3 linked regions of the Bdellovibrio bacteriovorus HD100 genome follow. The main gene of each other region encodes a partner of the protein of the gene in region 3 in a complex. Links are inferred from orthologs where the notes say so. Each region holds a gene or a part of one and is shown on either strand. Other genes may lie near its edges.

What was found.
Region 1: pnp (region 3) and rny share a complex: the UniProt entries of both Bacillus subtilis proteins name them as parts of the possible RNA degradosome complex. The link is inferred for Bdellovibrio bacteriovorus HD100 from one-to-one orthologs.
Region 2: pnp (region 3) and pfkA share a complex: the UniProt entries of both Bacillus subtilis proteins name them as parts of the possible RNA degradosome complex. The link is inferred for Bdellovibrio bacteriovorus HD100 from one-to-one orthologs.

The regions. Positions count from the first base shown.
Region 1 is NC_005363.1:1,125,393-1,133,235, reverse strand. Bases 2,868-5,810 are described here. They hold rny (ribonuclease Y), read right to left. Parts: upstream 5,151-5,810; coding sequence 3,585-5,150; downstream 2,868-3,584. Other genes in these bases: BD_RS05405 (cell division protein ZapA), read right to left, coding at 5,748-5,810; BD_RS05410 (5-formyltetrahydrofolate cyclo-ligase), read right to left, coding at 5,158-5,721; tyrS (tyrosine--tRNA ligase), read right to left, coding at 2,868-3,588. In the rest of the region: BD_RS05440 (cysteine desulfurase family protein), read left to right, coding at 1-155; BD_RS05435 (HesB/IscA family protein), read left to right, coding at 260-586; BD_RS05430 (alpha/beta fold hydrolase), read right to left, coding at 666-1,475; BD_RS05425 (2Fe-2S iron-sulfur cluster-binding protein), read right to left, coding at 1,539-2,345; more of tyrS, read right to left, coding at 2,371-2,867; more of BD_RS05405, read right to left, coding at 5,811-6,056; BD_RS05400 (hypothetical protein), read right to left, coding at 6,202-6,696; BD_RS05395 (hypothetical protein), read right to left, coding at 6,805-7,818; BD_RS05390 (L,D-transpeptidase family protein), read right to left, coding at 7,832-7,843. UniProt on the Bacillus subtilis protein: Endoribonuclease that initiates mRNA decay. Initiates the decay of all SAM-dependent riboswitches, such as yitJ riboswitch. Involved in processing of the gapA operon mRNA, it cleaves between cggR and gapA.
Region 2 is NC_005363.1:3,288,526-3,296,248, reverse strand. The notes cover bases 2,868-5,690. They hold pfkA (6-phosphofructokinase), read right to left. Parts: upstream 4,863-5,690; coding sequence 3,873-4,862; downstream 2,868-3,872. Other genes in these bases: BD_RS15455 (hypothetical protein), read right to left, coding at 5,656-5,690; BD_RS15460 (DNA gyrase inhibitor YacG), read right to left, coding at 5,389-5,610; BD_RS15465 (HU family DNA-binding protein), read right to left, coding at 4,955-5,227; BD_RS15475 (ABC transporter substrate-binding protein), read right to left, coding at 2,868-3,783. In the rest of the region: BD_RS15495 (ABC transporter ATP-binding protein), read right to left, coding at 1-26; BD_RS15490 (ABC transporter ATP-binding protein), read right to left, coding at 23-799; BD_RS15485 (branched-chain amino acid ABC transporter permease), read right to left, coding at 780-1,751; BD_RS15480 (branched-chain amino acid ABC transporter permease), read right to left, coding at 1,751-2,653; more of BD_RS15475, read right to left, coding at 2,662-2,867; more of BD_RS15455, read right to left, coding at 5,691-6,363; BD_RS15450 (hypothetical protein), read right to left, coding at 6,609-7,049; BD_RS15445 (hypothetical protein), read left to right, coding at 7,152-7,723. UniProt on the Bacillus subtilis protein: Catalyzes the phosphorylation of D-fructose 6-phosphate to fructose 1,6-bisphosphate by ATP, the first committing step of glycolysis.
Region 3 is NC_005363.1:1,476,107-1,483,925, reverse strand. The notes cover bases 4,774-7,692. They hold pnp (polyribonucleotide nucleotidyltransferase), read right to left. Parts: upstream 7,321-7,692; coding sequence 5,227-7,320; downstream 4,774-5,226. Other genes in these bases: rpsO (30S ribosomal protein S15), read right to left, coding at 7,421-7,690; BD_RS07055 (M16 family metallopeptidase), read right to left, coding at 4,774-5,223. Also shown: BD_RS07075 (translocation/assembly module TamB domain-containing protein), read left to right, coding at 1-1,695; BD_RS07070 (hypothetical protein), read left to right, coding at 1,736-2,398; BD_RS07065 (Yip1 family protein), read left to right, coding at 2,441-3,019; dut (dUTP diphosphatase), read right to left, coding at 3,486-3,935; more of BD_RS07055, read right to left, coding at 3,955-4,773. UniProt on the Bacillus subtilis protein: Involved in mRNA degradation. Catalyzes the phosphorolysis of single-stranded polyribonucleotides processively in the 3'- to 5'-direction. Necessary for competence development in Bacillus subtilis.

The DNA.
Region 1 (7,843 bases), 350 kb from region 3 along the record:
GCACCGGTGCGATGGTGGTCAGCCACGTTCTTAAAGGCCTGGGACTGAGCACCGAGGAAGTCCAATGCTCCCTGCGCCTGAGCCTGGGCCGCTGGACGACTCAGGACGAATTAAGCCGTGCGGCTCAGATCCTGAAGCAGGCTATTCAAAAATAGCTAGTAAATACAATAATTTGAACAATCTCCCCGGAGGGTCTATCCGGGGCTCCCCAGCCCTTGACAGCTGTGTTATACTGGCTGCGACGTTAAAGGAGCTTTCTATGATCACTATTTCACCTGAAGCAGCAACTAAACTGGCTTCCCTAAAAAAAGATGAAGGAAAAGACGACGCGGCTTTTCTGCGCGTTGAGGTGAAAAAAGGCGGCTGTTCAGGCCTGTCTTACAAAATGGATTTCGATACCGTGACTCGTGACGGAGACAAGTTCTTTGAATCCCAGGGCCAAAAAGTGGCCGTGGACTCTCAAAGCATGCTCTATCTGCTGGGTATGACCCTGGAATACTCCGGCGGCTTGAATGGTAAAGGGTTTGTGTTCAACAACCCGAACGCCAACAAACACTGCGGCTGCGGTTCCAGCTTCAACGTTTAGTTTTATCCTTACATGCAAAAACAAAAAAGGGAGTCTTCACGACTCCCTTTTTCTTTTTCGGTCAAAATAGAATCTGATCTTAAGCTGCGACGGATTCGCTTAAAAACTCACGTATGAGACGGGAGATTTCTTCGGGTTGCGTTTTAATTGCCAGGTGCCCCGCACCCGTCAAAATCACAACATCCTCACAGCCGATATGGTTGGCAAAATGACGATAGGCCGTCTGATCAAAAAGCAGATCCTTTTCATCAAAGATCAACCGGCATTCACCGCGGTAAGCGTACAAACGCGTGTGCCAGTAAGCCCAGTCCTCGGAACGCAGGATCCAGGCAAAATGATGAATCATGTGCGCCACAAACTGCAGCTTGCGGCCTTTGAGTGTTTCCACCGAAACCACCCCTTCACTGCGCTCATCGCGGAAGATCTGCGCCGAACGCTTCAGGAACGCCCGCCCCATCGGAGTTGAAAGCATCACATAGACACTTTTTAAGTTGAGCGGAATGGCGAAAAAGAATTTCAATTCTTTAGGCAGGAAGTGGCGAATAGGATCGGTCACCATCGGATTGATCAAAACAGTTTTTTCAACCAGATCCGGATGCTGCGTGGCCAGGCCCCAGGACAAAGCGCCACCGTAACTTAAACCTGCAAGACTGACCTTTTCACCCGGGAAGTTTTCACGGATAAACTTGGCGACGGCTTCGATTTGCACAGTAAAGAACAGCTTATCGCTGCTCATGTAGATGTGGCTTAGATTAGGAACGATCACACGGTAATGAGCCGACAGGGTTTCCGCGATGGATTCCCAATGGTGAACACTTCCTCCATAACCATGAAGAAGTATTAGCAGTGGCCCTTGTCCCCGTTCCCGGAAAGTGATCTTGTGTGACATCCTTGAAACTTATCGGTAAAGATCTGTTTACAGGACACTGCCCACAGGTCCAGACCGCGTGGATTATTGATCGTCCTTACGGTCCGGCTTTGGCTGCTGATTCTGCGGGGGCTTCTGGCCCTGCTGCTGATTGCGATTTTGATTCTGATTGCGATTCTGGTTCTGCTGTTGCTGCGGCTTTTGATTTTGCTGCTGCTTCGGCTGCCCCTGTTTTTGCTGGCCCTGCTTCTGTTGCTGGCCGCCTTGTTTCTGCTGACCTTGCTTTTGATTCTGCTGCTGGTTGCGATTGCCACCGCCACCACCCTGCTGCTTTTGCTGCTGCGGGCGGTTCTGTTGCTGCTGACGCTGCTTTTGTTGTTGCTGCTGCTGTTGCTTTGGCTGACTTTGAGATTGCTCTGTCGCCTCACCTTCAGCGGCCATCTCAGAAGAAATTTCAGCTGAGTCAGCACTGCGGTCTGCCTGCTGATGCTGTGGACGGTCTTCCGGCTTTTCAGTCAAAAGCATCGTGTCGTTGACGGCCTTGGATTCAACCTGTTTGTTGGCGCGGAAGCCCCTGATTTTTTTGACTTTGTTTTCACTCTTTTGAACCTGTTCAGTCAGATCCACGGTGACATCGCCATAACAACGAACCTGGCAGCTCAAACGGCGGCCATCAATAAAGTGACTCGTTCCGATCAGGCTCAACTCGGCTTTCGTCGGGGGCAGAGTGTTGGACTCGCCCTCGGCGATACGCACCCGGCATTCCGCACAGGATGGAACACCTTTGCAGATGGATCGGATTTCCAGTTTGTTCTCCGTTGCAATCTGCAAAAGGCTCTTGTCAGGAGTTCCTTCGACTTCGATATTCTGCGGAAGAAATTTGATTTTCATAACTCGGATCCCCGATCAGTTCTGACTACTTAACAACAATCTTAACGAATTTCTTTTTACCGGCTTTCAGCACGAAGCTTGCTCCGGACTTCAGGTCGATTTTCAAACGAGGGTCGGAAACCTTCTCGCCGTCAATCTGAACACCTCCACCCTGGATCAGGCGACCGGCTTCACTGTTGGAAGCCGCCAGCTGGGCTTTCACCATCAATGCCGCCAGCCCCATTTGGGTCTCGGCTTCGACTTCAAAGTCAGGCACTTCATCCGGCAGACCTTTTTCCACGAAGATGCGGTTGAACTCGTCTTCCGCCGCTTGCGCTTCAGCCTGGGAATGGAAACGTTTAATAAGGAATTTTGCCAGCTCCACTTTCACTGTGCGCGGGTGCTTGCGGCCTTCGGCCACATCCGCACGCAGCTGATTCAAACCAGCAGCACCGACGTCAGTCAAAAGCTCGTACCAGCGGTACATCAGCTCGTCGGAAATTCTCATAGTTTTTCCGAACATGTCTTTTGGAGTATCCACTACAGAAATATAGTTGTCCAAAGACTTGGACATCTTGTTCACGCCGTCGATACCTTCCAGAATCGGCATGGTCAGCACACACTGTGCTTCCATTCCGTAAGCGGCCTGCATCGCACGACCGACCAGAAGATTGAACTTCTGATCCGTCCCACCCAGCTCGACATCCGTTTTCAAAGCCACGGAATCGTAACCTTGAGTCAAAGGATAGATGAATTCGTGAATACCGATTGGAGTGCCGGATCTGTAACGTTTGGTGAAGTCCTCGCGCTCTAGCAACTGAGCCACGGTGTACTTGGAAGTCATGGTGATGAATTCCGCCGGTGTCATTTTCATGATCCAGCTGGAGTTATACACGATCTCGGTTTTTTCCGGATCCAGAATCTTGAAGATTTGTTTTGCGTAAGAGCGGCCGTTTTCCTCGATCTCTTCGCGAGTCAGCATCGGACGCGTGCTGTTTTTACCGGAGGGGTCCCCGATCATCGCTGTGAAATCGCCGATCAGGAAGGACACCTTGTGCCCCAGATCCTGGAAGGTTTTCAGTTTGTTGATCACAACGGTGTGGCCCAGATGGATGTCCGGACGTGTTGGATCTGCACCCAGTTTGATATTCAAAGGTTTCTTCGTCTCGATCGAGCGCTTAAGTTTTTTAAGCATGTCCTCGTCATTGATGAAGTCGGCCGTGCCGAATTTGATTCTTTCCAGCTGCTCCTGAGGACTCATCATCTTGCATGCTCCACAGAACGGGTTTCACGAACCACAGTGACTTTCACCTGACCGGCCTGAGGCATCTCGCGTTCGATCTTACGAGCGATATCACGGGACAACATCACGGCCTGATCATCGGTCACACGGCTGGATTCAACCAACACGCGGATGTCTTTACCGGCTTGCAGGGCCAATGTTTTCAAAACGCCGTCGAAGCTGTTGCCGATGCTTTCCAGGTCTTCCAAACGATGGATGAAGGTATCCATCTGTGGACGACGTGCGCCCGGACGAGAGCTGGAAAGAGTGTAAGCTGCATGAACAATCCAAGCCAGGATGGAGTGAGGTTTTTCCTCTTCATCGTGGGCGCGGATCGCATGACAAACATCTTCGGATTCATTGTATTTCTTAGCGGCTTCAGCACCCACGAAAGCATAGCTGCCTTCCACGGTGTGATCGATCGCTTTACCGATATTGTGCAAAAGACCTGCACGGCGAGCCAGCTTCACGCTGACACCCAGTTCAGCCGCCAGAAGACCGGCAATCGTCGCCACTTCCAAAGACTGATTCAAGGCATTTTGCCCCTGGTAAGAACGGTATTTCAAACCACCGATGATTTTCACCAGTTCAGGGTGCATGTTCGGAATGCCCAGCTCCATCACGTGGCGCTCGCCTTCCTCTTTCATGGATTTCATCAGTTCGTTGCGCTGCTTTTCGGCAACTTCTTCGATACGTGCCGGGTGAACACGACCGTCTTCCATCAGCTTTTCGATGGTACGACGAGCCAGTTCACGGCGAACCGGATCGAAACCGGAAATCACAACTGCTTCTGGCGTGTCATCAACGATCAGATCCACACCGCAGTGGGCTTCCAACGTGCGGATGTTACGACCTTCACGGCCGATGATTTTACCCTTCATCTCGTCGTTTGGCAGAGCCAGAACGCTGACAGTTCTTTCAGACGTGTACTCGGAAGCAAAGCGGGACAAAGCTGTTGCCAGAATGCGCTTGGCTTTTTTCTCGGATTCTTTGTTTGCTTCTTCTTCGATCTGGGCGATTTTCTTCGCTGCTTCCTGTTTCGCTTCGTCTTCCAAAGCTGTCAGCAACTGGCGGCGCGCTTCGTCCTGGCTCATGGCGGCTACGGACTCAAGCTTTTGCTTCAGCTCCCCAATGTGAGCCTCGCCTTTTTTCTCAAGATCTTTGATGCGGTTTTCAGAGATCGCGATTTTTTCCTCGCGGTCTTTCAAAGAGTTCAGATAGCGCTCGTTTTCTTCCATCTTTTGTTTGAACTGGTCTTCGACCTCTTTCAAACGGCGCTCCAGCTGGGACTCTTTGTTTTTCAAAGTGGATTTTTGTTTGTGAATGTCCTGCTCGACATTCTTGCGGGCGCGGGATTCGAAATCCTTGGCTTTGTTTTCGGACTCTTTTTTGATTTTAGCCGCTTCCGAGTTGGCTTTGTTGACGATGCGTTCTGCTTCGAAACGTGCAGATTTCTTTTTGTTGTTGTCCTGCAGACGTTTAATAACGAAGACGACTGTTCCACCGATGAGCAGGCCGATAATGGCGCTGATTACGATCTCCATGATTCATTTACTCCTGATGCTTCTTGCAATCGACCAGTCCTGATTCTGTGATGAGGAAATCCATTTTCACATCATGAGGCTCGGTGGGAAGCGGATCGGCAGTGACTTGAAAATCAAAGCCTATTCCGACTTTCACCCCCGGGAAGGATTTCAAGGTTTTATCGTAAAACCCTTTTCCTTTACCGAGGCGATTGCCATTCTTATTAAAAACCAAACCGGGAACCAGCAGACCGGACATTTCGGCCAGGGATCTTTGGAAAGAGCCGGGTTTTGGTTCCCGCACTCCGTAGGGCCCGAGATCGAAATCCCGGGTCTCATAGAATTCCAAAAGACCCTCGCGCATTTTGGGGAAGGCCCATTTCAGGTGAAGGATGTGAAACACCTCTTCGACCTGAGCCTCTTCGGGCAAGGCCCGGTAGGCTCCCCAAACCCCCGTCTGTGATTTCATAAAATCACGCAGATGGGCGTCGAGCTGCTGTTGTTGTTGAACTAGACCTTGTGCAAACTCTTGGGCACAAAGAGATTTAAAGAAGGACCGGCAGTCCTTTTTAGAGCTCCAGGAAACTGGCATGGACACTCCAAGAAATCAAAACAAAGTCAGTTGTTCAAAACCTTGTTGCTCTTGGAATTTTCCAGATCCATTGAAAGTTGCAAGGCCTTCTCTTCAAGTTTTTCCAACTCGCGGTGGGCTTTGCGTTTCAATAGAATAAGTTCTTCAGCAAGATTCATCGCCGTCAGCACGGCTGCATTCTGATAGGAGCCATTCTTGGTGACACCAAGGGCTTGATTCATTCTGGAATTTACAAATTCAACGAGCTCTTCAACAGTCGCGTCGTCATGAGAGGTTTTTAATTTGTAAGGGACACCCGCAATTAGGAAATTGTAGGTTTTTTTCTCAGATGTCACTAGCACCTCAACAGCTGCAGAATCTATGGGTCTGGAAGTCTTTCGAACTTTTCGACCTCGAATGCCTAAACCTTTTAAAACTCTAGAAAAATCCTAGATCAACACAAGGAAAAGTATATATCTAAAAGGTCGATATTCAACAGATTTATTTTTTAGAACAGGTGCATATAATGCCGAGATCCTTCTGGTTTTCACAGTGGACGGAGCGTTTGCCTTCCCGGTCGTTCAGGTCAATCTCCTGGATCTCTTTAAAGTTCCGGCGGTAGGTCGAGATCACATTATTAAGCTTCGTGTCATTATAGGAGTATTCGTCTGATTTAATCACTCCATTGAGCAGGAAGTTGTTGATCGTGTCCTGGTTTGGATTCAGACGCTGATTGTTTGTCAGCTTGATATCGGTGATGACACCCTTTTCGTCGACTTGCTGCAAAATAAGTTCAGTTTCGACCTTCTTGGCCCCGGCAAACTTGGTTCGCAGGATCAGGTTCATCAGCTCTTTGTCAGCGTTCAGATAGTGGATCTTTCTTTGACGCAGCTGCGATTGGGAGGTCACGAACTTTTCGTCCATGATGTCCTTCAGTCGGTTGAGGTCGACCTTGAATGACAGCTTTTCATCTTGAAGCTCGGGGAAGCATCGCATGAGGTTTTCATACGAAACAGAGACTGGTTTTATGCCTTGAGCCCCCGCAAAGTGAGGCCCAAAAACAAACAATAAACTTACAACAATTTTATGCATTCCCTTTTCCCATTACATGGGAGTGCAGCTTGATGCGGCAGAACGGTCGCAACCTTCCTGATCATCACTCGTGCAATACGCACGGGATTCAGTTTCCCATGTACGTGCCGATGCGCAATCCCCTTCACCTAGGTTAGTGAAAAGGCCATCCACGTTCAATGAAAAACCCAAAGTACTGCCGGATTTGGAGTAGTTTCCGACTTCAATTGAGACGTTTTTGATTGTTTTCCCATTAGCATCTTTGCCTTCGACGTTAATGCGATACGCGCCGGGGAAGACGGACACGAAGGTCGAGTTCTTCAAAGGTACAGCAACCAAATATGGAGGATGCCTCATAACAAGTGAGTCCGAAGGTGCAGACACCCATATCTGATCGAATGAGCCATCCTTCTGTTGTTCAACCACGTTGAAATTGAACAGACTTCTAAGATCCTTGGGGGATCTTGCTGCGCCCCAAGCCTCACAAATCTTCACAGCCCGCTTAACTGATGCGGGAGCATCATCACCGTCTTGAACATTATCGCAAGCTTCGTAGGTAAAACGCTGAACAAAGTCACGCTCCCAAGCACCCGCAAGATAAAGATCACCGAAGTTATCTTTATCCAGGAAGAAGAAATGACGTTTCATATAGAACATTGTCATGTAGATCTTCTGCTGCTCAACCAGCTTAGACATATCACGATAGACACGGACTTTTTGATCTCTCATGTTCACAGGAATATCGATTCTCTCCAATTGCAAAGTCGTCGTCGATCCTTGACGGACCTCCACCAGGTCGGGATTGATCGAATTCTCAAAGCCGACGATATACATGCCAGCCGGAACTGCAGTCGGCTTATTCAAATCAAAGAACACAGGGTTATCGCAACTGCCACGCTTGGTTGTGTCGCACCGAACGGCCTTCACTTTGCGGAAGCCCTGATTTTCGCCCCCCACACCATTCACTGCCAGCGATCCCATAGCCTGAGCCCAGGCTGAACCAGCAAACAACATCACAGACAATACTGTCCAAAGCTGCTTTTTCATATTCATGGCTCCTTTAGAATAGTTC
Region 2 (7,723 bases), 1.8 Mb from region 3 along the record:
TTTTCAATGGTCAGCAATGGATTCATTCCGCCTCCTCAACACCCAGATAGGCTTCGATCACTTTCTGCGAGCTTTGCACTTTTTGCGGAGCCCCTTCTTCGATCTTCACGCCGTGATCCAGAACAATGATGTTTTCGCAGATTCCCATCACCAGCTTCATGTCGTGCTCAATCAAAAGCACGGTCAGTTTGAAATCCTCGCGGATCTGGGCGATGGTTTCCATCAGATGGTGGGTCTCTGAGTGATTCATGCCGGCAGCGGGTTCATCCAGCAGAATGATTTTCGGATCCGTCGCCAGGGCGCGGACGATTTCAAGCTTGCGCTGCTCACCATAAGGCAGGGACGTCGCCGGTTTGTGCGCTTTATCCTGCAGTTTGAAGATTTTCAGCAAATCAATGGCCTTGTCCTGCAGACGTTGCTCGTCGACGCGGAAGGAATCAGTCTGAAACAAAGTATCGAACAGACCATAGCGCACATGCTGGTGACCTGCGATCAGAACGTTGTCCAGAACGGTCAGATTTTTAAACAGACGGATATTCTGGAATGTGCGGGTCACTCCACGGTGGGAGATTTCATAAGGTGCCAGGCCCTTCAGACTTTGACCTTCCATCAGGACTTCGCCGGAAGTGGGCTGATAAACCCCCGTCAGCATATTGAACGCTGTGGTCTTGCCGGCACCATTGGGTCCGATCAGGCCAGCCAACTGGCCTTTTTTGATTTGGAATTCCAAAGAGTCAACGGCTTTCAGGCCGCCAAACTGCATGGTGATCTTGCGGGCCTCAAGCAGAACGTCGGACATATTTTCTCCAAACATCGCTGAATTCCATATCCCCGAACAAACCTTTTGGTCGAAGAATCATCATCAGAATCAAAGCCAGGGAATAGATCACCATGCGCAGATCCACACCGGTCAGTTCTTGCAGCGGGCGCAGGGCTTCTGGCAAAACGGTGATGATGACCGCCGCCACGATGGAGCCGGTCATGGAACCCATGCCACCCAGAACCACCATGATCACGGCATTCACACTTTGCAGGAAGGTGAAAGAGGATGGATTGATGAAATTAGTAAAGTGCGCAAACAAAGCCCCCGCCACACCGGCAAAGAAGCTGGAAAGCACAAAAGCTTTTACTTTCATGCGGGTGGTGTTGATACCCATGGCTTCCGCAGCGATCTCGTCTTCACGCACACTCAAGAACCCGCGCCCGTGACTGGAATGCATGACCCGCCAGATGGTGAAGAAACAAATCACCAGCCACACGGATGCAAACATAAAGGCAAACGGGAATGAACCAAAGCTGGGAATGCCGGAAAGACCGCGCGGTCCCCCCAGGAAATCCATATTCAGCAGCGCCACGCGGATGATTTCGCCAAAACCCAGAGTGACAATGGCCAGATAGTCACCCTTCAAACGCAATGAAGGCAGACCCACCAGAAAGCCAGCCACCGCAGCGGCAAGACCCGCACCGATGACAAAGACAAAGGATTGAAGCAGTTGCAGGGATTCAGGCAGAAAGCCCCACTTGGTGGAAGCGTAAGCGGAAAAGTAAGCCCCGATCGCCATAAAACCTGCGTGCCCCAAAGAAAACTGTCCGGTGTAACCATTGACCAGATTCAGACTCATCGACAGCAGGCAGTTCACAGTGGCAAAAAGCAGGATCAGTTTGATGTAGGCATTGACGCCAAAATCCAGTCCAAGTCCCAGGACCGCCAGACAAAGCAGTGTCAGTGCCGGGTTTTTTAAGGCTTTCATCAGACCTTCTCCACAGAGTATTTACCCAGCAGACCTGCCGGCTTAAAGATCAGAATCACAATCAGAATTCCAAAGGCCAAAGCATCACGGTAGGTGCTGGAAAGATAAGCCACGACCATTTCTTCGGAAAGGCCCATGATCATCGCACCCAGGACCGCACCACCGACGTTGCCGATGCCACCCAGAACTGCGGCGACAAACGCCTTCATGCCGATCATCATGCCCATCAGCGGGTCAATCTTGGGATACTTCATGCCGACCAGAACACTGCCAATTCCGGCCAGAGAGGATCCGACAACAAACGTGAAGGCAATAATGCGGTCCGGGTTCACACCCATCAGGCTGGCCACCATCGGGTTGGCGCTCACCGCCCGCATGGCACGGCCCATTTTTGTTTTGAACAGCAGGAACTGCAGTCCCAGCATGGCAACAATGCCCACACCCAGAACCGTCACATCAAAAGAGCGGACTTCAACGATGCCGATAGAGAAGATCACAAAGTCTTTCATGACTTCAGGAAAGACTTTGGGATCGGCTCCAAAAACCACCTGACCGGAATACTGCAAAAACAAGCTGACACCAATGGCGGTGATCAGGACGTTCAGTTTTGGTGAGTTTCTAAGCGGGCGGTACGCCAGGCGTTCAATCACCAGCCCCAGAAGGCTGCAGCAGATCATCGTGATTACAATCAGGGTCAGAAGAGTGCTGAAGCCGGGGTTGTTTTCAATTCCCAGCCAGCGGGCGAAATAGTAGGCGGCAAAGGCGCCCACCATGTAAACATCCGAGTGGGCGAAGTTGATCATTTTCAGGATTCCGTACACCATCGTGTAGCCCAGGGCGATCAATGCGTAGATGGATCCAAGGCTCACTCCGTTGATCAAATGCTGTACGAAATCCTGCATGCACGTCCTTATGGGTTGATGGTCGTCACAAACTTGCGGTTGTTGCCGTCCACCTGGATGACCACCGCGCTTTTCACAGCGTCGCGGTTTTCATTCAGGCTGATTTTCCCGGTCACGCCAGGGAAATCTTTGGTCTTGGATAGTTCATCACGAATGGCTTTGCCTGACAAGTCTGGCGCACGTTCAATTGCCGCCACCAGGATTTTGGCAGCATCGTAACCCAAAGCCGCCAAAGCATCCGGAGTTTCATTGTACTTGGCTTTGAATTTTTTAATGAACTCAGTCACCGCAGGATCGGTGGACTCCGTGGTGTAGTGGTTGGAGTAATAGTTGCCGTTGATGGCTTCTTTGCCGATCTCGTACAATTTGTCAGAATCCCATCCGTCGCCACCCATCAATGGCACTTTCACGCCCAGTTGGCGGGCTTGCTGGGCAATCAGGCCCACTTCAGTGTAATAACCCGGAACATAGATCGCTTCCGGATTTTTAGAACGGATTTGAGTCAGCTGGGCTTTGAAGTCAATGTCACCGGCCTGATAGCTCAGATCGGCAACGATCTCACCGCCACCTTTTTTGAACTCTGCCGCGAACACATCCGCCAGACCCACGCTGTAGTCATTTTTCACGTCACGCAGGATCGCAGCTTTTTTGATCTTCAGGTTTTCTTTGGCGAACTTTGCCATCACCATGCCCTGGAACGGGTCGATGAAGCAGACGCGGAAGACATAGTCACCGGCCTTGGTCACATCCGGATTCGTGGAAGCCGGGGAGACAAAGGGAACTTTGTTGGACTGGGCAATCGGAGCAGCGGCTTTGGATCTGCCGCTGGCAACGCCACCGATGATCGCCACGACATTGTTTTGGGTGATCAAACGGGTCACCGCAGAGGCCGCTTCTTCGTTTTTACCCTGATCGTCCAAAGTCACCAGGCTGATTTTTTTGCCTTTGACCCCGCCCGCGGCGTTGATTTCATCCAATGCCAGGCGCACACCCTTGTTGGAGCTGAGGCCGAACGTGGCATCGCTTCCAGTCAGGGAATCATATTCACCGATAACAATTTCATTTTCTTTTTTGGTGCAGCCGCTGATGAGTGGCAGAACCAAAATCAGAGCCAAGAGGAGTTTTTTCATGTGGACCTCGCTGTGGGTTGCTTAAATGGAATACTCCATAGAATTCAAGCTCCTACAGTCGAGGTCAAGGTAAAAACGTGAGGACGGGTTTAAGTTGCCAGAACACTCGCCAGCGAGATCAGATCCAACTGGTTTTTCTTTTCATTCTTGTACACGAGGTCCAAAGGCACCTGAATAAGTCGTTCACCTTCCGTGCCGATCATGACGTCGCAATACCCTTTGAACAAAGCATCCACGGCAGCAGCACCCATGCGGCTGGCAAGAATACGGTCGGCCGCTGTCGGGGAGCCACCACGTTGTTGGTGTCCAAGAATACAAACTTTTGCGTCCATACCGGATTTTTTGCGGATGGCATCGGCCAGATCATACGCGCGTCCCGGTTTCTGTCCTTCAGCGGTGATGATGATGCTGCTGGTTTTGCCGCGGGATTTGGCTTCGTTGATGCGGTCGATGGCTTTTTCAACAGTGGTGTTGGCATCCGGAGTGAAGATTTCTTCCGCGCCACCCGCAAGGCCCACGTGAGAGGCGATGAAGCCCGAGTTTCTGCCCATCACTTCAACGATGAACAAACGGTCGTGAGAGGCGGCGGTGTCACGAATGCGGTCAATTGCTTCAAGAGCTGTGTTCACAGCCGTATCAAAGCCGATGGTTTTGTCGCTGCCGAAGATGTCATTGTCGATGGTGCCGGGAACGCCGACGACGGGGATCTGATGTTCTTCCCAAAGGGCGTGAGCACCACGGAAGGAGCCATCACCACCGATGCAGACCAGGGCATCAAGTCCCAAATTTTTGATATTCTGAGCGGCACGGGCCCGGCCTTCGGGGCGCATGAATTCAGTGGAGCGACCGGTTTTCAGGATTGTACCGCCGCGCTGGATGATGTTGGCCATGTCACGCAATTGCAAAGGCTCGATCTTGTTTTCGATCATGCCAACATAGCCATTATGAATTCCGTACACTTCAAGTTTTTGCGAGATCCCCACACGCACCACTGCGCGGATTGCCGCATTCATACCCGGGGCATCGCCGCCGCTTGTGTACACACCAATTTTCTGAATTTTCTTATCAAACTGAGCCATGGGATCAAGGCTACCGGAGGTTTATCGTATAGACAAAATAAAAAAGGCGTCCTTGCGGGACGCCTTTTCAGAAATCGAAAGACTTCGGTTAATTACTTAACCATAGCTTTGAATTCAGCACCTGCGCGGAACTTCGGAGCCCATGCAGCAGGGATTTTGATCGCTTTACCAGTTTGTGGGTTGCGACCAGTGCGAGCTTTACGTTTAGCTTTAGTGAAAGTACCGAAGCCAACCAATTTAACATCGTCACCTTTTTTAACGGATTTTTTGATGTTTTCTACAGCGCAATCAAGGATTGCTTCTGCTTGAGCTTTGGAAACTTTTGTTTCAGTAGCGATTTTTTCGATAAGTTGAGCTTTGTTCATTTGAACTCCTCTTGTTGGACACGTTTGTGTATCCGATGTTGATTATAAAATCGTGATGATAACTCTTCGTCATCCAATGACAGCTCCATGAAAATCCATAATCAGAATTTCGTCAACTGCAAAATGTGAAAAGGTCTCTGAGTGTGGATTTGCGGCTGATACTAATGTTTGTCTTCGCCTGGATAATCATCATCATCCATGGAAGTTAAAGAATCACTTGAAGAATCTTTGACGGGAATTCGGTAGGACTCGGAAGCCCACTCACCAAGATCAATAAGTCTGCATCTTTCAGAGCAGAAAGGGCGGAAGGGATTTTCACTTGAGTACAAAGCCAAACGCCCGCATTGCGGGCATTTGACCTGTCGAGATTGAGATTCGGTCATAGTCGGAATTTATCCATGTCCCGCACCCAGTGCAAGACGCGGAGCTTAGTAACGCTTGAAAACACCTGTTGCGAACTTCGTCGCAACACCATTGTGCGGGAAGTAAAGTTCGTACGCGAACTGGTTCTGCGCCAAAGTTCCCTCTTTTACCATTACCTGGATCAGGCGCAGGCCGCCACCGTTCAGGTAAGAACCCTGAGCGCGGATTTCAAAGCCTTTGCTGCTGTTGATCAGACTGAAAGTGTTGTTGTTGGAAAGAATCAGCGGGTTGAAAGCAACTCCACCAGCGTTGATTCCCAGGCTCAATGTGTACTGATACCAGTTTGGAGCAGGGTATGCTTCAAATCTGACCACCGGTCTCATGGAACCATCGATAGAGAAAGACACCATCAAAGAACCGGATGTCCAGTTTTCACACTTGGCCAAACCAGCTTCGATACCCCAGATAGTGCGACCACAAACTGCCAAAGCTTCTTTCAGGAAGGTTGCGTAAGCACCACTGTTCACGATGCTCAGGCTGCCGCGGTAGTTCGTGTTATTGCCATAATAGTTATAGTCATAGAATTGGGTTGGGCCGGTTACGACGTTGCCGCCGCCATTGACCACAACGCAGGAGGATCCATTCCACACAGTGCCAACGGCACAGTTAGGGATCACACCGGTATTGGTGTTTCCACCACCACCACTTTTTCCGCACGCTGCTAAAATCAGCGCGCTATAGATTGCGATAAACGAAACGATGAGCCTTTTCATAATAAACCTCTCTCTCGATATTTTTCCTCACTTACACTGCAATACAGGAGTCATGCCATCAGGTCGGAATGTTGAAAGAGGGTTTAAATGCAGCTGGGGCGCGCCGAGGTGTTTACTTATTTATAAGGTCGGCCATTTTGTGTCACTGACCGCGAAGAAGCCCGGTGGCCGAAGCCCCCGGAGAATGGCAAAAACCCTGTCTCAATCTGAGACAGGGTGTGAACTTATTGAAAGCACAACAGGATTTAGTCGCCGCGAGTGATGTCGGCAGTGTTGGAAATACCCACGGCATTGCCGGCGTCATCCAGGTCCACATGGAAGCGAACGTTGGTTTCGCCCAGCGGGCGGTAGGAGATCAGCAGATTGCACACGGCGGACTTTCCACCCTGATCAATGCTGCATTTGGTGTCGGTGTGGGAAACAGCGCTGGTCATGTTTTCCAGATCCTGGCCTTCGGAAAGGCGGGTCAGAATCTCGTCGTTGTAAGCCTGCACTTTAGCCAGAATCTCTGTCAGTTTTTCTTCGGCGCGAACATCGCCAGTCAGGCGCATCGAAGCTGCATTTTGTTCCAAAAGAGTCAGAGCCTGCTCTTGCAGCTTTTGATCATTCAATGAATCAAAGGCCGAAGCAAAAGCCTGGGTGGAAAAAACAAAAGACATCAACAAAACAGATATTGATACGCGCATAAAATCCTCCGAAGTTACAAAAAATACTGTCGACGTTGAGTCCTAGCAGAATGTGTGCCCGCCGGAGATGAGCTTTTGTTTGATTTCAGTGACTAAGGTGGGATGAAAAGAACATTTTCTGTCACTCAGGGTGGAAACTTTCATGCATTCTCTTGTCGGGTGGGACTTTGTCCTGAAGTGTGGTATGTTGCTGTCCCTATGAGCCGCAAAACCAAAAAATATCTTCCCTATATTCTGGCGACACTTCTTCTGGTGGGACTTATTGCCATGGTTCAGACGCAAAAGCCTTTGAAGGCCCGCACTTCAGGGACGTCCTTTGCCCAAGAGGCGGGATACTTCTTCCTGCCGCCGGGAAGTCTTGCAGTTTCGGATGTGACCGAGGCGCAGTATCGTGCGCTGCTTAATGAATTTCAGGTGAAGTACATCATGCCGGTGTTTCGTGGCACCGGCAAACCTTTGGTGATTCCGAATGAATGGGAAAGCCCTTACTTTGCAGCCTTCGCACAGGATAAAGAACAATACATGCAGGTATCCCTTTGGGGTGGAATGGCGCGGGCGCCAGGGGCAACCTTGCCGGTACTGGCAGGCATACTGTGCCATGAAATTGGCCATGTTATTGCGGGTGAACCGCGCCAGACAATTCAGTGGGCAGAGTGGTCATCCACAGAAGGTCA
Region 3 (7,819 bases):
GCCGCCAAGGTCCAGTCCAATATTCTTTTCGATTCACAAAAGCTTTCGGTGAATGGAAAAGCTCACGTATCGCTGCCGTCCATGAGCCTCGAAACGCCCCTGAGTGTGAACTGGGGCCGCGATCTTCGTGCCCAAGCAAAGCCATTGATCCGCTATGGAAAGATCAAACTGAACCCCGCCGTGGACCTGCACTGGTCGAATAAAGAACTGAATGTCACTTTGGGTGACATTCAGCTAAAAAACATCTGGCGCAAAACTTCCCTGCGCCTGCAAAGCTGCGCAGTGAAGGCGACACTTGATTCCGAAAAGGGGTATCCTGCCAAAGCCGGCCTGCAATGCGGATTGCGGGTCACCCCTGACAAGAACCGTGCGGGAATCAAAAGCGTCGACACCATTTTGACGGCCACGCTGACTGCGCACACGCAAGGCAAGGGCGCATCTGAGCGTCTTAGAATTAACGGGCAGGCTGAACTGAGCGGCGCAAACACTTTCCTGCAAGCGCAAGTTCAACTTACCGGCGAAGTGGAAATCAAACTGCAGAAGCCATTGCAACTCACCGCCGCCAAAGCCGCGACCGAGATCCACCTGCGCATCCCTGACTTTGTGGTTTGGAAGGATCTGTTCGAATCGACCCCGTTTGCCGTGCCCGCTCCCCTGCATGTGCTGACCGGCGACATCGAACTTGATGTGCACGCGCAGCTAACGGATCTGGATTCACCCCTGCAGGCCGATGCCACTGCGCAGAGCCGCTTAAGCTCCAAAAATCAAAAGCTCTTCGTGAAGGCCACTGCTGATCTGGAAACACTGGGTAAGATTTTAAAACCCCGGGGATTGAAGGTTCATGCCGATGTCGTTTTGCAAGACGTGCATTTGCAGGCCCCGCCTCTGCGCCTGGCGGTCCCTCCTCAAGTTCTGCCCGACAAGCGCTTTGTTATGCGCAAAGACCTGGATATTATTGAAGAGGAAAAACCCGCCCCCACATCCAGGATTCCGTTTGAACTGCTGTGGTCGGTGAATATCAAAACCGAAAAGCCCGTGCTGATTTCTTCAAACCTGTTGCAAAGCCCGGTGCCGGTCGCCTTGGACATGCAGGTACAAAGTGATCGTAAGCCCCAAGGTAAAGTCATGGTGCAAAGCTTTCCGTTTGAATTCTTCCGCAAAAAAGCCACAGTCAACAATGTGGACTTAATCTTCCACCCGGACACCGTAGCTCCGGAACTTTCCGGGAAGATCTCTTATTCCAATCCGGAAGTGAACATCCGTATATTGTTACTGGGAAACACCCAACGCCCAATCGTGAATCTGGAAAGCGACCCGCAGCTGAATCAGCAGCAGATCCTTTCGGTGCTGCTCTTCGACAAATCTTTGGATGAACTGAATGAAGACGAAGTCAACTCGACATCGAACATGAGCCGGGCCGTTTCTGACGGAGCCCTGGGTTTGTTCTCGCTGATGTTTTTATCTTCGACCCCGATTCAATCCATCAGCTATGATCCCAACAGCCAGTCCTACACCGCGCGAATGCGTCTGGATGACAACACCACCTTTAGCATGCAGTCGAACATGACCGAACAACGCCAGTTCACTTTGCGCCGCCGACTTGGAGGCAACTGGTCCGTGCGCACGGAACTGAGCCAGGAAGACAGCCGCGCCGATGTTGTACAAACCTTGCTGGAATGGATGCGCCGGTTCTAGAGGCCTTGATTTTTCTGCGGAAGAATTTCTATAATCAAACGTGGACGTAATTATATTGACCCTTTCCCTGGCTGTTTTCTTTCTGGGCTTGGCTTTGTTGACCAACCGGGCCCGACGTCGCAAAGACTTTGCGTTTGAACTAAAGCCCAATTGTCTATTAACTCGCTGGCCAGTGCTTTTTCTGACCGGCCCCCGTTCGATGTTTTACTTCAGTTCGTACTGGAATCTGTACACACCTTATTTGGCAGAACACGGCTACGAGGTCTTCACTCTGCATCTGCCCTGGAACAATCCCCGGCTGCGCCAGGAGAGATTTGAATATTTCCTGAATCAGCAGGAGTCCCAGAATAGAAAATTCCACCTGGTACTTGATACACCTACGTTCACTGAATTCCAGGATGTCTTACGCAAAAGATCCCCGTCCGTGATGAGCATTACACGCATCTGCGACAGCGGCAAAGACACCGGCCCCGGAGATTTGCGGGCCTTCCCTTTGCCGGTCGCTGAGATCGAGATGAGGGACACTCCCAAAGGCAGTCTGTTCTTACATCTGGGGTATCATCTGCACAAACAGTGGGTCCGTCGCAAGGACTTGAACAGCTTAAGTTCACTGGGGGCATTGCCCGCCACAGCCCTTGAAAACTCCGGCCGTTTGCTTGAGCGCGCGCAAACTTTGGCGGAGATGGATCTTCGGGAATCCTAAATACACCTTGCCAGACCTAAATCGTGGTGGTGAGATAATGGAATGAGCGACTATCGTGACGTCACCCCGAACAAGCAGCAGCCCTCTTTTGAAATGACCAAAGAGGTCATCCGCTATATCATCAACTATCTTCGCCACCCGGTTGAAAAAATCAAAACTCTTCCCGACTGGAATTGGCCATTGTTGATCATGACGTTGGTGGCCCTGTCGATCTTATCCGGAGTTTTAACCGGCCTTGTCCCACCAAACTTCTTCCGCATCATGGGTGGCATCATTGTATCCCCGATGGTCGCTGCCGTGACGACCTTCATCGGTTCTTTGTTCATTTACTATTACTTCCAGGTCTTTGAAAAACGCACCTGTTCCCTGCGCAAGATCTTCACGCTGGTGCTCTTTGCGAACATCCCGTTCTTTATTTTCCAAGTGGGATCTGAACTGCTGCCACCGATCACCCTGTTGGGCTTTGCCTTCACCGCACTGCTGATGGCGGTGGGCCTGACTGAAAACTTCCAGATGGAAAAACGCCGCGCCCTCAGATTAGTCACAATCCTGTTCGCCATCGTCTTCATCATCTGGCTCTGGAACAGAATCGACATCTCCCGTCTTGAACGCCTGGGGTAGATACGACGGGCCTGTCTTGGCTCCGTCAGTCTGCTGCCTGCAACTCCGCGACACGCCGTCCGGGCTCTGCCGTGGCCCGCGCTGCGCGCGGGTGCGCGCCATCGTGGCGCCCACGGAGGTCGCTTCCGTTTCTGGCATCAGTCTGCCAGAGCCAAGACAGCCCCTCTTTCTCGGGTTAAATTTAACAACGGGCTTATCTTGAAACAAAAAAAGAGCACCTAAAGGTGCTCTTTTTGACGTTGCTTCATAATTTTCCCCTCTACCACCAAAACAAGCGACCGTTCAAAAAGGTCCAGATGCATCGAATGGCCATGAAGGCCATTCGAGCCTTGCCCGAAGGGAATCGGACAGGAGGTCCGATTGCCACGCGGAGGGTTTTTCGCGCAACGGAGGCGTGCTCCTGCACGTCGAAGTGAAGCGAAAGGCCCGACAACGAAGTCAGATGGGCCTTTTTCAACGGTCGCGCTTAAGCTCTTCCAGTGGAGCCGAACCCGCCTGCGCCACGCTCGGTGTCGCTTAGTTCGTTAACCAGTTCGAATTGTGCTTGGATTACGGGTGCTAGCACCAGTTGAGCACAACGCTCTTGATCGTTGATGGTGACCGCTTCGTTGCCCAGGTTGATCACGATGATTTTTACTTCGCCGCGATAGTCAGCATCGATGGTGCCCGGAGTGTTCAGGACAGTCAGGCCGCTTTTTGCTGCCCAGCCGCTGCGGGGGCGCGCCTGGATTTCGTAACCCAGTGGGATTTCGAAACTGAGGCCGGTTGGGATCATCGCTCTTTCGCCCGGGTTCAAAACCACTGGACCTGCAAGCTGGGCACGCACGTCGAAACCACTGGCGCCCAAAGACTGATACTGAGGCAGATCGCCATGGAAGTTTTCGAGTTTTTTGATTTTTACAGCCAGTTTTTGCATATGATGCCCTTCCCAAAATTTACAGTTTTAGATCTTGCCACCAGTCCTGAAGCTTGGTCACTTCAGGTCCCAGCAGAACGCCTGCGGCTTTGTCCAGATCCAGGACGTTGCGAATATACTCATTCACTGAATCCACTGTCACTGCTTTGATTTCATCAATGACGGACTCTACCGCGCGATAACGGCCAAAGACCATCTCGTTCACGGCCAGTGAGGTCATGCGGTTTTCAATGTCGTCAGATCCCAGCAGGATACTGCCGATGACTTGAGTTTTACACATCTCAACATCCGCCTTGGTCACACCCGCTTTGCGGATCTTGGCGAACTCTTTCGAAATCAGATCCCCCACCTTGCGCGCGTTTTTCGCCTCGGTGCCGGCATAAATTGTCAGCATGCCGGAATCAATGTTGGTGTTCAGACTGGAGTGAATGGAATAAACCAGACCTCTTTTTTCACGCACACTTTGATACAGCTTCGAGGTCATCCCCCCGCCCAGCAAAGTGTTGGTGACCACCGCCTCAAAACGGTGTTTGTCCTGGAAGCTGGCTGTCGGAAGACCCAACAGCATGTGAACCTGCTCCGCCTGTTTTTCAACGACGTGACGACGGTTCAACCAGCGTGGCACGCGACGGGTGTTCTTCAGTTCGCTTTTCTTTTTTGCGCCCAGGCGCTTTTGGATCCCGGCCATCAGATCATCATGATCAATGCACCCGGAGGCGCTGACGATGATATTTTTGCCGGTGTAGGTTTTTTTATAATAGTTCATCACTTGGGTCTGCTTCATGCGCGCCACCGATACCGGCGTACCCAGAATAGGACGACCCAATGGATGTGCGCCATAGACCTGTTCATAGAACACGTCATAGACCATGTCTTCATGGCTGTCTTCGGACATGGCGATTTCCTGAAGGATCACGCCTTTTTCAAGGTCGAACTCCTTCTGGGTCAGCTTCATGTTCGAAACCAGGTCTGCCAGAACATCCAGGGCTTTTTCCCAGTGATCCTTCAGAACCAGAGCATGATAACAAGTGTACTCGCGGGTGGTGTAAGCATTCAGCTCTCCGCCCAGAGCTTCCAAGGATTTGGCAATTTGATAGGCTGAACGGGTTTTGGTGCCCTTGAACACAAGGTGCTCAAGCAAGTGAGAGATCCCGGCCACGTCAGGAGTTTCATCCCGAGTGCCCGTCAAAACCCAAATACCCATAGAAACGGCACGGGACCCTGGATGGAGTTCACTCACCACCCGGATCCCGTTAGAAAGTTCAGATTTTTTGAACTTTGTATTCATCTATTACTGTAGCAAAGCCTTGCGGGAAAGCTTGACGCGACCAGAACGGTCCACTTCAAGAACTTTCACATCGATGATTTCACCTTCTTTTAGTACGTCAGAAACTGCGCGTACACGTTCGTTGGAGATTTCAGAGATGTGCAAAAGACCTTGTGTGTTCGGAAGGATTTCAACGAAAGCACCGAACTCAGCGATTTTCACGATGCGGCCTTTGTAGGTCTTGCCCACTTCAGCTTCAGCGATGATGTCGTTGATCATTGCAATTGCTTTCTTGGTTGCTTCCGGATCAGCAGACGCGATGTTGATAGTACCGTCGTCCTGGATCTCGATCTTAACGCCAGTAGCTTCAGTGATACCACGGATCACTTTACCACCGGAGCCGATCACTTCACGGATCTTGTCTGGCTTGATTTTGATGGTTTCGATACGAGGTGCAAATTCAGAGATCTGACCACGAGGAACCTTCATCACTTTTTCCATTTCGTTCAGGATGTGAGCGCGGCCTTCTTTAGCTTGCGCCAAAGCCTGCTCCATCACTTCGAAGGAAACAGAGTCAATTTTGATATCCATCTGCAAAGCAGTGATACCCGCAGGAGAACCCGCCACTTTGAAGTCCATGTCACCCAGGTGATCTTCGTCACCAAGGATGTCCGTCAGAACCGCAACGCGGTCACCTTCCTTGATCAGCCCCATTGCCACACCGGCAACGTTGCCTTTCAAAGGAACACCGGCGTCAAGCAATGCCATGATACCGGAGCAAACAGTACCCATGGAAGAGGAACCATTGGATTCCAAAACTTCAGACACGATACGGATTGTGTAAGGGAATTTTTCGAAGTCTGGAAGAACCGCTTTGATCGCGCGCTCAGCCAGGTTACCGTGACCGATCTCACGACGGCTGGTACCGGACATACGACCCACTTCACCCACAGAGTATGGAGGGAAGTTGTAGTGAAGCATGAACTTGCGCTTCTGAAGACCCAACAGTGAATCCACCATTTGTTCGTCATCAGCCGTACCCAAAGTCACAGTGCCCAATACTTGAGTTTCACCACGGGTGAACAAGCCGGAACCGTGAGCGCGAGGCAGGATACCCACTTCGTTCGCGATAGGACGAACAGTTTTCACGTCACGACCGTCGATACGAACAGCGCGATCCAGAATCATGGAACGAGCTTCCTGGTATTTCAGATCTTCAACGATAGAGTTCAGTTCTTTTTTACGCTGCTTCAAAAGCTCTTTGTCAGCGATGTCAGCAAGAAGAGCTTTTTCAGCTTCTGCTGCTGCTTCGTTGGCAGCTGCATAACGGTCTTGTTTTTCCTTGATGGAAAGAGCCGCCGCAATTTTAGGTCTCAACAGGCTTTCAGCTTTGGCTTTGAAGTCTGCATCGATGGATGGAGCAGTGAAAGCGCGTTTCGCCACAGAACCGGCTTTTTCACGCAACTCATCCTGTGCGTTCAGAAGAGGAATCAAAGACTGGTGACCGAATTTCAAGGCTGCCAAGGCGTCTGCTTCAGAGATGAATTTCGTTTCACCTTCAACCATCAACAAACCATTGCGAGTACCCGCAACGATCATGTCCATGTCAGATTTTTCCATCTGCTGTGGAGTTGGATTGGCAACGAACTGACCGTCAACGCGTGCGATTTGCACAGCTGCTGTCGGGCCGTTGAATGGAATGTCAGAGCAATGCAAAGCCGCGGATGCACCAAGGCTCGCTAGAATTTCCAGTGGGAATGCGCCATCCGCAGACAACACCGTCGCAACGATTTGTGTTTCGTGGCGGTAGCCTTCAGGGAATACAGGGCGGATTGGACGGTCGATAAGACGAGCGATCAGAACCGCGTCGTTGGTTGGTTTTGCTTCACGTTTGAAGTAACCACCTGGGATTTTGCCTGTTGCGTAGAACTTCTCAATGTACTCAACAGTCAGAGGGAAGAAATCCAGTTCAGAGGCTTTTTTTGAGGAAGTTGCAGTAACAAGAACCATGTTGTTACCGGAGCTTACCAAAGCGGCGCCATCCGCTTGTTTCGCCAAACGGCCTGTTTCGATGGTAATTTGTTTTCCACCCACCGATGTTGTGACAGTCGTTTTCATTAAATCTCCTTGAAGTTATCACAGAGCCTTATGCTCTGCTGCTGTGGCTTGAAACGACGAAGGGGCTCTGCGCCCCTTCATTGCATTTAGAATCTTTTGATTACTTACGGATATCCAAAGCCTTGATAAGGTCTTGGTATTTTTTAACATCTTTGCGATGTAGGTAGTCCAAAAGTTTTCTTCTTTTGTTAACCATAGTCACCAAACCGCGACGGCCGTGGTGGTCTTTTTTGTGTTTCGCAAAGTGGTTTGTCAAATCGTTGATTTTCGCTGTCAAAAGAGCGATTTGAACTTCAGAGGAACCAGTGTCCAGGTCAGAAGTTTTGAATTTTTTTACGATCTGAGATGTTTGATCTTTAGTGACTGCCATTAGCGTCTCCTTAAGTGTTTCCAGGTTGCCCTGAAATGGTTTTAGTTATCACATCCCCCTCGGGCGTCATGGCTGTCGCTCCAGAGAGATTTTTTGTGAAGTTATGGTTTAAACCCAAGCCCCAAACGG